2 regions of the Kitasatospora sp. NPDC051914 genome follow, and region 1 is predicted to be linked to the other one. Evidence: riboswitches for the same ligand, from Rfam matches in the RefSeq annotation. Region 1 holds a riboswitch; the other holds the start of a gene.

Region 1 (4,805 bases):
GGCCGGCCGATCTGGTGGACGCGGTGGAGCCCGGTTCGGCGAACCCGCACGACGTGGCCCGGCGCGGGCTGGCCGAGGACGACCCGGCGCTGCTCGATCAGCTGCTGGCGATCCCTCAGGTGCACCTGGTGGTGGACGGCTACAACGTGACCAAGACCGGCTATCCGACGCTGCCGCTGGAGCAGCAGCGGATGCGGCTGCTCGGCGGGCTGGCGATGCTGGCGCAGCGCACCCAGGCCGAGGTGACCTGCGTCTTCGACGGGCAGGACCTGGACGTTCCGGTGATCATGGCGCCGCCGCGCGGGGTCCGGGTCCGCTTCAGCCGCACGGGGGAGACCGCGGACGAACTGATCCGCCGCCTGGTGCGGGCCGAGCCGCAGGGCCGGCCGGTCGTGGTGGTCTCCACCGACAAGGAGGTCGCGGACGGCGTGCGGAAGGCGGGAGCGCGTCCGGTCGCGTCGATTCTGCTGCTCAACCGGCTCGCCAGGCCCTGACGGGCCGTCGGCCCAGGTGGCGGGGTTGTGTCGGGGTGGTGAAATCCGGGTCCGTGCGACAAGTTCGCCCGGTCGGGGAGTGGCGCCGGGGACGGATCTTCACTAGGGTCTGGCGTCAAACCTATTTTCCGGACGTCCACTCGATCGGGTGAGTCCAGCAGGAAGAAGGAGCTAGTCCCTTGGCCTCCCACCGCCGTCCCAAGCAGCCGAGCCGCGCGCGGGTCACCGTGCTCACCGCTGCCGCCGCGACTGCGGTCGCCCTCTCGGCCCAGGCCGCCGCACACGCCGCGCCGGCCAAGCCGAGCAAGGACGAGGTGAAGGTCCAGGTCGACAAGCTGCTCGAGGAGCAGGAGCAGGCGGCCGAGAAGTACAACGGCGCCAAGGAGCGGGCCGACCAGCTCCGCAAGCAGGCCGACCAGCTGCAGGACCAGATCGCCCGCGGCCAGGAGCAGCTCTCCCAGGTGGCGTCCGGCCTGTCCGCGGTGGCCGCCGACCAGTACCGCACCGGTGGCGTGGACCCGACGGTCGCGCTGATGCTGGACTCGAACCCGGACAACTACCTCGACCGGGCGTCCAGCAACGAGCAGGCCACCGACACCCAGGCGTCCACGCTGAAGGGCCTGCGGGACCAGCAGCGCCGGCTGGACCAGCAGAAGCAGGAGGCCGCGGCCATCCTCGCCGAGCTGGACAACTCCACCCAGGCGCTGAACGACGCCAAGTCGGAGGTCCAGAAGAAGCTCTCCGAGGCCCAGCGCCTACTGAGCACGCTGACGGCCGCCGAGCGCGCCGCGATCCTCGGCAGTGACCGCGCCTCGCGCAGCGACGACCGCTACGACGTCGGCAGCCTGCCGCCGGCCGCGGGCTACGCGGCGACCGCCGTCTCGGCGGCGATGGGCAAGCGCGGCACCCCGTACGTCTGGGGCGCCACCGGCCCGAACTCCTTCGACTGCTCCGGTCTGATGGTGTGGGCGTACGCCAAGGCCGGCGTGTCGCTGCCGCGCACCTCGCAGTCGCAGGCGAGCGTCGGCACCCGCGTCCCCTCGTTGGCCGCCGCCCAGCCGGGTGACCTCGTCATCTACTACTCGGACGCGCACCACGTCGGCATGTACGTCGGCAACGGCCTCGTCGTCCACGCGCCGCGCACCGGCGACGTGGTGAAGCTGATGGATGCGGACATCCTGCCGATCAAGACCATTCGCCGCGTCTGACCCATCGGTAGCAATTCGGACATATGCCCCACCTGCGGCGTTTCTGACGCTGCATGACACGCCCGGGCGCGTCGTGATCACCGTGTGATCTCCGACACGCCCGGGCGTCGGCTTTGTCGGGCGTGCGGTGAAAACTCGTCAGCCGAGCGTGGATTATCGGTCACCGGCAGTCGCAATCACATTTTCACGACAACATTCCCCCGATGTTTTTCTGACAAGGATTTGAACGGATCACGGATCGGTTACTAGGGTCATGACCCACGGACCGCCGCACAGTCGAGCGCCCAACCCGGGCGACGGTGGCGGTCACCGCCGAGTCCGCGACGCAGCAGGGCAGCCCGACTGCCCACGGGGAGCCCCTGCGGGGGCGCTGTCGAACGGAGCCGGGGAACCACGTTTCCCCCGGGGTGAATCGGCGTCAGGTCGGCCGCGCCGGCCGGGCCGCGGATCGGACCGCGGACCGTGCAGGGGTGGCCGTGAGGCGTCGTAGGGCAATGCTTCCGGCCCGAACCCGTCAGCTCACCCGGTAGGCGGTGTGAGGAAGAAGGAGTCCGCCTTCGTGGCGTCCCATCGTCGTCCCAAGCCCGTCGGCCGTACCCGCGCCTCGATCCTGACTGCGGCAGCCGCCACTGCGGTGGCACTCTCCTCGCAGACCGGTGCGCACGCCGACCCGGCGCCCACCAAGGAGCAGGTCGCGGCCCAGGTCGACCAGCTCAACGAGCAGGCCGAGGCCGCCAACGAGGAGTACCTCGCGGCGACCGAGAAGCAGCAGGACCTGCAGAAGCAGGTCACCCGGCTCCAGGACCAGGTCGCCCGCCAGCAGGCGGAGGTGAGCGGCGTTCAGGGCCGCCTCGCCGAGGTGGCCGCCCAGCAGTACCGCGACGGCGGCATCTCGCCCACGGTCAAGCTGATGCTCTCCAGCAACCCCGGCGACTTCCTCGGCCAGGCCGGGGCGGTCAGCCGGATGAATGCGACCCAGGCCGACACGCTCAAGTCCTTCAAGGCCGAGCAGGCCAAGCTGGACGTCCAGAAGACCGAGGCCGAGCACAAGCTCGCCGAGCTGGACACCAGCACCCGGGCCCTCAAGGCCAAGAAGGAGGAGTTCCAGGGCAAGCTGGCCAAGGCCAGTGCCCTGCTGAACACCCTCACCCAGAAGGAGAAGGAAGAGCTGGCCGCGGCCGAGGCCCGCGCCGCGGCCGCCGCCAAGGCCACCGCCGACCGGGCCTCGCGCGACACCGTCCGTCCCGACCTCGGCACCGCCGACGTGCCGACCGGTTCCTACACCGCCCGGGCGATCGAGGCCGTGAAGTCCAAGCTGGGCTCCCCGTACGTGTACGGAGCCGCCGGCCCCAACCAGTTCGACTGCTCCGGTCTGATGCAGTGGGCGTACCGCCAGGCCGGCGTGTCGATCCCGCGGACCTCGCAGTCGCAGGCCGGTGCGGGCACCAACGTCGGCACCAACATCGCCAACGCCAAGCCCGGCGACCTGGTCATCTACTACAGCGACCGGCACCACGTCGGCATGTACGTGGGCGGCGGCCAGGTGATCCACGCGCCGCACACCGGCGCGGTGGTCCGCTACGTCTCGGCGACCGCGATGCCGATCTCGGCGATCGTGCGGATCTGACCTTCCGTCCGGCGGCCTGCCGCGGGCCCGGCTCCCCAGGGGGCCGGGCCCGCGGCCGTTCCCGCAGGCAGGCGGGCTGATTCGGCTGAATGTCCGATTGAAGGTCAAATATTCGTGGATGACAGGGTTTGGACTAGATCGGCGGGACTCGCTAACGTCTGCCCCCGGACCTCCGCGAGGACGACCGCCCGTCGGGGCGGCCGCGGGCGTCCGGCCGCAGGAACGGAGCCGCCGCCGCATGTCCGTGCACCGTCGCCCCCAACTGCCGGGCGGTCACGCCCTCGCCCGAGCCCTGGTGCTCACCGCCGCGGCCACCACCGCCGTGGGCGCCTCCGTCGGCACCGGCGCCTGGGGCGCCCCCGCGGCGCCGGCCGACCCCTCCCGGCGGCCGGCCGACGTCAAGTCCAGGGTCGACCGGCTCTACGACGAGGCCGAGCAGGCCAGCGAACGGGCGAACGCCGCCCAGGAGGAGCAGCGGAGGCTGCAGGACGAGGCCACCCGCCTCCAGGAGCAGGTCGCCACCGGGCAGGAGGAGCTCAACGGCCTCTACACCGACCTCGCCACCGCCGCCGCCGCGCAGTACCGGGACGGCGGCCTCGACCCGGCCGTCCGGCTGATGCTGGAGTCCGACCCGGCCGGGTACCTCACCCGGGCCCGCGCCCTTGACCAGGCCGCCGGCCGCCAGAGCGAGACCCTGCGCCGCGTCCTCGAGCGCCAGCGCAGGCTCGACCAGCGGCGTGCCGAGGCCACCTCCAAGCTCGCCGAGCTGGAGGACGTCCGCCGCTCCCTCGCCGCGAGCAAGGAGGAGATCCGGCAGCGGCTCGGCGACGCCCAGCGGCTGCTCGACGGTCTCACCGCCGCGGAGCGCGCCCGGCTGGCGGAGGACGACGCCGCCGCCGCGGCCCGCCGTGCCGCCCGGGGCCTCGAGCGCCCCGACCTCGGCGACCGGCCGGCCTCCTCCGAGCGCGCGGCCGCCGCCCTGGCCGCCGCCATCAGTAAGATCGGATCTCCGTATGTGTACGGATCGACCGGCCCTCGTACCTTCGACTGCTCCGGTCTGATGTACTGGAGCTGGCGGCAGGCCGGAGTCACCCTGCCGCGCACCTCGCAGGCGCAGGCGAACGCGGGGCGGCGAGTGAGCCTGTCCGAGGCGCAACCGGGAGACCTGGTGATCTTCTACAGGGACATGCACCACGTCGGCATGTATGCCGGCGGCGGCGTCGTCGTGCACGCTCCCTACCCGGGCGCCCGGGTCCGCTACGAGAGCGTCAACGCCATGCCCGTCAGCGGGGTGGTGCGGGTCTGAGCACCGTCCACCGGCAGCCCGGCCCGTCCGGCGGGGAGGCCGAACCCCTGGTCACCGACCTGCCCCGGCATTCCGCGGCGGGCCGTTCCGCACCTCCCGCCGGAGGGCGGCTCTCCCGGCGTGCCGCGCTGCTGCTCGCCGCCGGCGGCCTCCTCCAGCTGTCCGCACCC
Region 2 (4,805 bases), on a different contig from region 1:
GTTCCGGCGAGCTGATGCTTGGCGGTGGCGACGGCGCAGTCGGACTGCCCTGCGGCGTCGATGAGCATGCCGTCGAAGACGGTGCCCTTGTCGCGGCCGAGGGCGTGCACGGCCACTCCCCCGGCGGCGTTGCCGTACAGCACGCCGGAGGTGTAGTCGAAGTCGTTGAGGTAGGCGCCGTGCTCGATGCCCCAGCCGCCGTTGTGGTAGGCCACGAAACGGTCGACGGTGTGGTGGTGGCGGGCGTTCAACCAGACGAAGATCCCGTTCTGCAGGTTGTTGTGGGCGAGGCAGCGTTCGAAGGTCCAGACGCCCTCGCTGGTCTCCGGCCACTCGTAGCCGGAGGCGCCGGCGGCGCCCTGGACGCCGACCGCCACGCAGTCGCGGGCGGTGCCGCCGGTGCCCGCCCCGAGCGAGAAGCCGGTGAGCCGGTAGCCGCGCGGGACGGGCTCGTACACGGTGCGGGAGGCCACGCAGGACTCGTAGGCGATGTCGTCGGACGGCTCCTGCGGGGTGCGGGTGTCCGTCGGCCCGTCCCACCAGTAGGCGTCCTCCCAGGTGTCGTGGCTGATGCAGCTGCGGAAGGTGATGCCGTGGCTGGCGTGCGGGACGAAGGCGTGGCTGCCGGCGTCGCGGACGACGACGCCCTCGACGGCCGTGCCGCGGGAGGCGTCGCCGAGCATGTGGAAGTGCAGCCCGTACCGGCCGAGGACCGGCTCGGTGACCGGGGTGCCGTTCCAGGTCTCCTTGCCCGCCTTGCGGGGGCCGACCCAGCGGAGGGCGGCGTGCCGGACGTCGGCCCGCCGGGAGCTGGTCAGGTGGACGTGGGTACGACCGCGGGGGGTGCCCTCGATCCGCACGCTGCGGGTCAGGTTGAGCACCTCGGCGCCCGCGGTGACGCCGCCGCCGACCGCGACGCGCGGGTGGGCGTGCGCCAGGGGTGCGGTCAGCGTGACGGTGCGGCCGTCGATCCGTCTGATCGTGCACAGATCGTACCGGGTGGAGAAGTCGTCCTCGTCGGGGGGTCCGGTCGGGGTGACGGCGAGCTCGTCGCCGGGCTGCCAGCCGGTCGGCGGCTCGGCCAGCTGCAGCTCGATGGCGCCGGCTTTCAGCGCGGCCGCGGCCCGCACCCACGCGGTCTTGGCGGCGCCGTCCAGTCGCAGGTAGCCGGAGCCGGTGACCCAGAGGCCGGTGTCCCCCTCCACCACCGTCATGCCGCCGCCCCGGAAGGATCGTTCGTCCACAGATGGAAATCTCAGGGCGTGCACGGAGCCGTCCGCGGGGGCCAGCACCAGGGTGCCGCGCACCTCGACGCTGCCCGCCGAGGCCAGCGCGACGCTGCGCCCGGGGGCGAAGACCAGCGAACCGCCCGGCTCCACGAGCAGCGAGCCGACCGCGGCGTCCACGTCCAGCAGCACCCGGTCGGCGATCCGCACGGCGCTCTTCGAGCCGGGTACGGCGCCGCCCCAGCCGGCCGCGTCCGACCAACGGCGGCCCGTCAGATCGACCGGGGAAGGCGAGGGCTCGGCCGGGGCCGGGGCGGCGTGCGCGTGCCCGGCAGAGGCCCCTGCAGGGCCCGCGGAGGGTGCCGCGGAGGCCGGCGGCGGGGCGGCCGGAGCGGCGAGCGCCCGGCGGGCCAACTCCCCGCCGCCGACCGCTGCGGCGGCGACCGGCGCGGCGATCCAGCCGAGCAGCCGGCGGCGCCCCGGGCGACGGTGCGAGCCCGCCCGCCGCGGCACCCCTTCGGGCATCCCGTCACCGTGCTCCATGATCGGCCCACCCCTCCCCCGGGCCCCGCCCGGGCCCGACGCCTGAAGCATAAACAAGCCCGTTTCGACCCAAGAGTTTTGCGCAGAAGCGGCCGAATTCGATCACGATCACACCGAAGAATCGATCATGAATTCATTCAAGATCGACTGTGATCGGCATCACACATGTTTGCGGTTTGAACTTAACTCTGTCTAATGTCCTCCCACGTTCGTGGTCACACGGACCCAGTTGGCCCGAACGCCGAGTCCTGCCGGCGGTCCGACTGGCAATGCGAAACGCACTTCGGCAGGGGCGGGGGAACCAGGTAAGTCGCCCGGGAACGGCCATGCGCCGTTCCTCGGCTTGGGGTGAAGCCGCGCGCGCGGAAACAGCGGAAAGACCGCTGCCTCCGCGCGGGCGGCCGGGCAACTCCAGCCCGAATCCGACAGCTCACCTCGCAGGCGTGGGAGAGGAACGCTCCTTCATGCTGTCCATCAACTCCAAGCGCGGCCGCCGCATTCTCGCCACCACCGGCGTCGTCGGCATCGGTCTGTCGATCCCGTCCCTCGCCGCCGGCACCGCCTCCGCCGCCTCGGTCGCCACCTGGGACAAGGTCGCCCAGTGCGAGAGCACCGGCAACTGGCACATCAACACCGGCAACGGCTTCTACGGCGGCCTCCAGTTCACCAACAGCACCTGGTCCTCCTTCGGCGGCACCGCCTACGCCGCCCGCGCCGACCTCGCCACCAAGGACCAGCAGATCGCCATCGCCGAGAAGGTCCTGGCCGTCCAGGGCCCCGGCGCCTGGCCCGTCTGCTCGGTCAAGGCCGGCCTGACCAAGGGCGGCCCGGCCCCGGAGATCAACCCCGGCGGCTCGTCCTCCACCACCACCGCCTCGACCGGCAGCAGCACGGCCGCCAAGCCGGCCGCCCCGGCCGCGCCGAGCACCGGCTCCACCACCGCGAGCAGCGGCTCCACCGCCTCCGCCGGCACCTCCCAGGACGGCAAGGCCTGGCAGGGCAAGAAGTCCTGGCAGCAGAACCGCTGGAACCACGGCGGCACCTACACCGTCCGGGCCGGCGACTGGCTGTCGACCATCGCCGAGCGCAACCACGTCCAGGGCGGCTGGCAGAAGCTCTACGAGATCAACAAGTCGGTCCTGAAGAACGGTCCGCACTCCATCTACCCGGGCCAGAAGCTGTCGCTCGGCACCGGCGCCACCCAGGCCGCCCCGGCCAGGGCGCAGGCCGCCCCGGCCACCGCGGTCAAGGCGAGCACCACCACCACGGCCGCGAAGGCCACCGGCTCCAAGGCCGCCGCGGTCAACTTCGCGCTCTCCAAGGTGGGCCAGGCCTACATCTACGGCGGCACCGGCAACGGCGGCTGGGACTGCTCCGGCCTCACCCAGGCCGCGCTGCGCGCCGCGGGCATCTCCGTCCCGCGCATCGCCGCCGACCAGGCCGACTACTCGACCCGCGTCTCGCTGGACAACCTGCAGCCGGGCGACCTGCTGTTCTGGTCCAACAACGGCGCCAACTCGGGCGTGCACCACGTCGCCATGTACATCGGCGACGGCAAGTACGTCGAGGCGGCCAACCCGCGCGCCGGTGTGCGCGTCCAGACCATCGCCAACTGGGCGCCGGACTTCGCCGGCCGGGTCTGATCCACCCCCGCCCCGGCGTCCCGTACGCCGGAGCCAGGCGCCCGAAGCCGTGACTGGGTCCCACGGCCCGGGCGCCCCTCTCCCGACCGACGCCCCGGAGCAGCCTTCCGCCGCTCCGGGGCTTCGGCCTGCCCGCTTTCCCGCTTCCCGCTTTCCCGCCCGGATAGGCTGACGCTCCCCCGGAGTTGAGGAGTCGCCATGGCAGCGAAGGTCACCGTCACACTGGACGCCGATCTGGCGATCGAGGTCATGCTGGCCGCCGGAGCGGGCAACCCGCAGGACGCGGTCGAGCTCGTCGTCCGCGACTACCTGGCCCGCAGCCGGCGCACCGAGGCCCGCACCGGCGATGCCGCCGACGCCGAACGCACCGCCCGGCCGCACCGCACCGTCGAAGAGGGCTGAGGGATCGTCTGACGGCCCCGGGCAACCACCAGGGGCACCGGGACAATCGCTGGGGCGCGGGACCCCCAGGGACGGCTGCGGCCCCGGAGAGAGGGCTCTCCGGGGCCGTACGGGTGTGCCGCCGCCCGGTGGGCTCGGCGGGGGGTCAGCGCACGCTGGCGCCGGTGGAGCCGCGCATCACGAGCTCCGGCTGGAACATGAACTCCGCGCGCTGCGCGGGGTTTCCGCCGACCTCCTCGAGGAGGGCGTCGACGGCGGCGGTGGCCATGGCCTCCACCGGCTGACGGATGGTGGTCAGCGGCGGCTCGGTGAACGCTATCAGCGGCGAGTCGTCGAACCCGACCACCGAGACGTCCTGCGGCACGGACAGCCCGCGCTGCCGGGCCGCGCGGATCGCGCCGAGCGCCATCATGTCGCTGCCGCAGACGATCGCGGTGCAACCCTTGTCGAGCAGCACACCGGCCGCGGCGTGCCCGCCCTCCACGCTGAACAGCGTGTGGTGGACCCAGCCGTCGGCCTCCTCCTCGGTCAGCCCGAGGAGTTCCTGCACTGCCGCCCGGAAGCCCTCGACCTTCCGGAGCACCGGCACGAAGCGCCGCTGCCCGATCGCGAGGCCGATCTTCGTGTGTCCGAGCTCGACCAGGTGCTGGACGGCCATCCACATCGCTGCCCGGTCGTCCGGCGAGATGAACGGCGCGGCGATCCGCTCGCTGTAGCCGTTGATCATCACGAACGGCACCTGGCGGCCGATCAGCTTGTTGTACCGCTCGTGGTCGGCCGTGGTGTCGGCGTGCAGGCCGGAGACGAAGACGATGCCGGCCACCCCCCGCTCCACCAGCAGCTCCACGAGTTCGTCCTCGGTGGAGCCACCGGGGGTCTGGGTGCACAGGACCGGCGTGTAGCCGTGCCGGCTGAGCACCTGCTCGATCACCTGCGCGAGCGCCGGGAAGATCGGGTTGTTGAGCTCCGGGATGATCAGGCCGATCAGACC

The links. Region 1 has a riboswitch for cyclic di-AMP ahead of AB0M03_RS07120 (NlpC/P60 family protein). Riboswitches for the same ligand answer to the same signal wherever they lie in the genome.
Region 2: it holds a riboswitch for cyclic di-AMP, as region 1 does, so the genes downstream of both, AB0M03_RS23385 (transglycosylase family protein) here and AB0M03_RS07120 (NlpC/P60 family protein) in region 1, are expected to answer to the same signal.

The regions. Positions count from the first base shown of each region.
Region 1 covers NZ_JBFAXX010000007.1:90,854-95,658, forward strand. The annotation lists gene AB0M03_RS07110 (NYN domain-containing protein) at 1-494, shown strand, start outside; gene AB0M03_RS07115 (NlpC/P60 family protein) at 674-1,702, shown strand; cyclic di-AMP (ydaO/yuaA leader) riboswitch at 2,061-2,251, shown strand; gene AB0M03_RS07120 (NlpC/P60 family protein) at 2,262-3,329, shown strand; gene AB0M03_RS07125 (NlpC/P60 family protein) at 3,568-4,635, shown strand.
Region 2 covers NZ_JBFAXX010000036.1:15,403-20,207, forward strand. The annotation lists gene AB0M03_RS23380 (hypothetical protein) at 1-1,769, opposite strand, end outside; cyclic di-AMP (ydaO/yuaA leader) riboswitch at 2,030-2,228, shown strand; gene AB0M03_RS23385 (transglycosylase family protein) at 2,213-3,412, shown strand; gene AB0M03_RS23390 (hypothetical protein) at 3,611-3,814, shown strand; gene AB0M03_RS23395 (LacI family DNA-binding transcriptional regulator) at 3,960-4,805, opposite strand, start outside.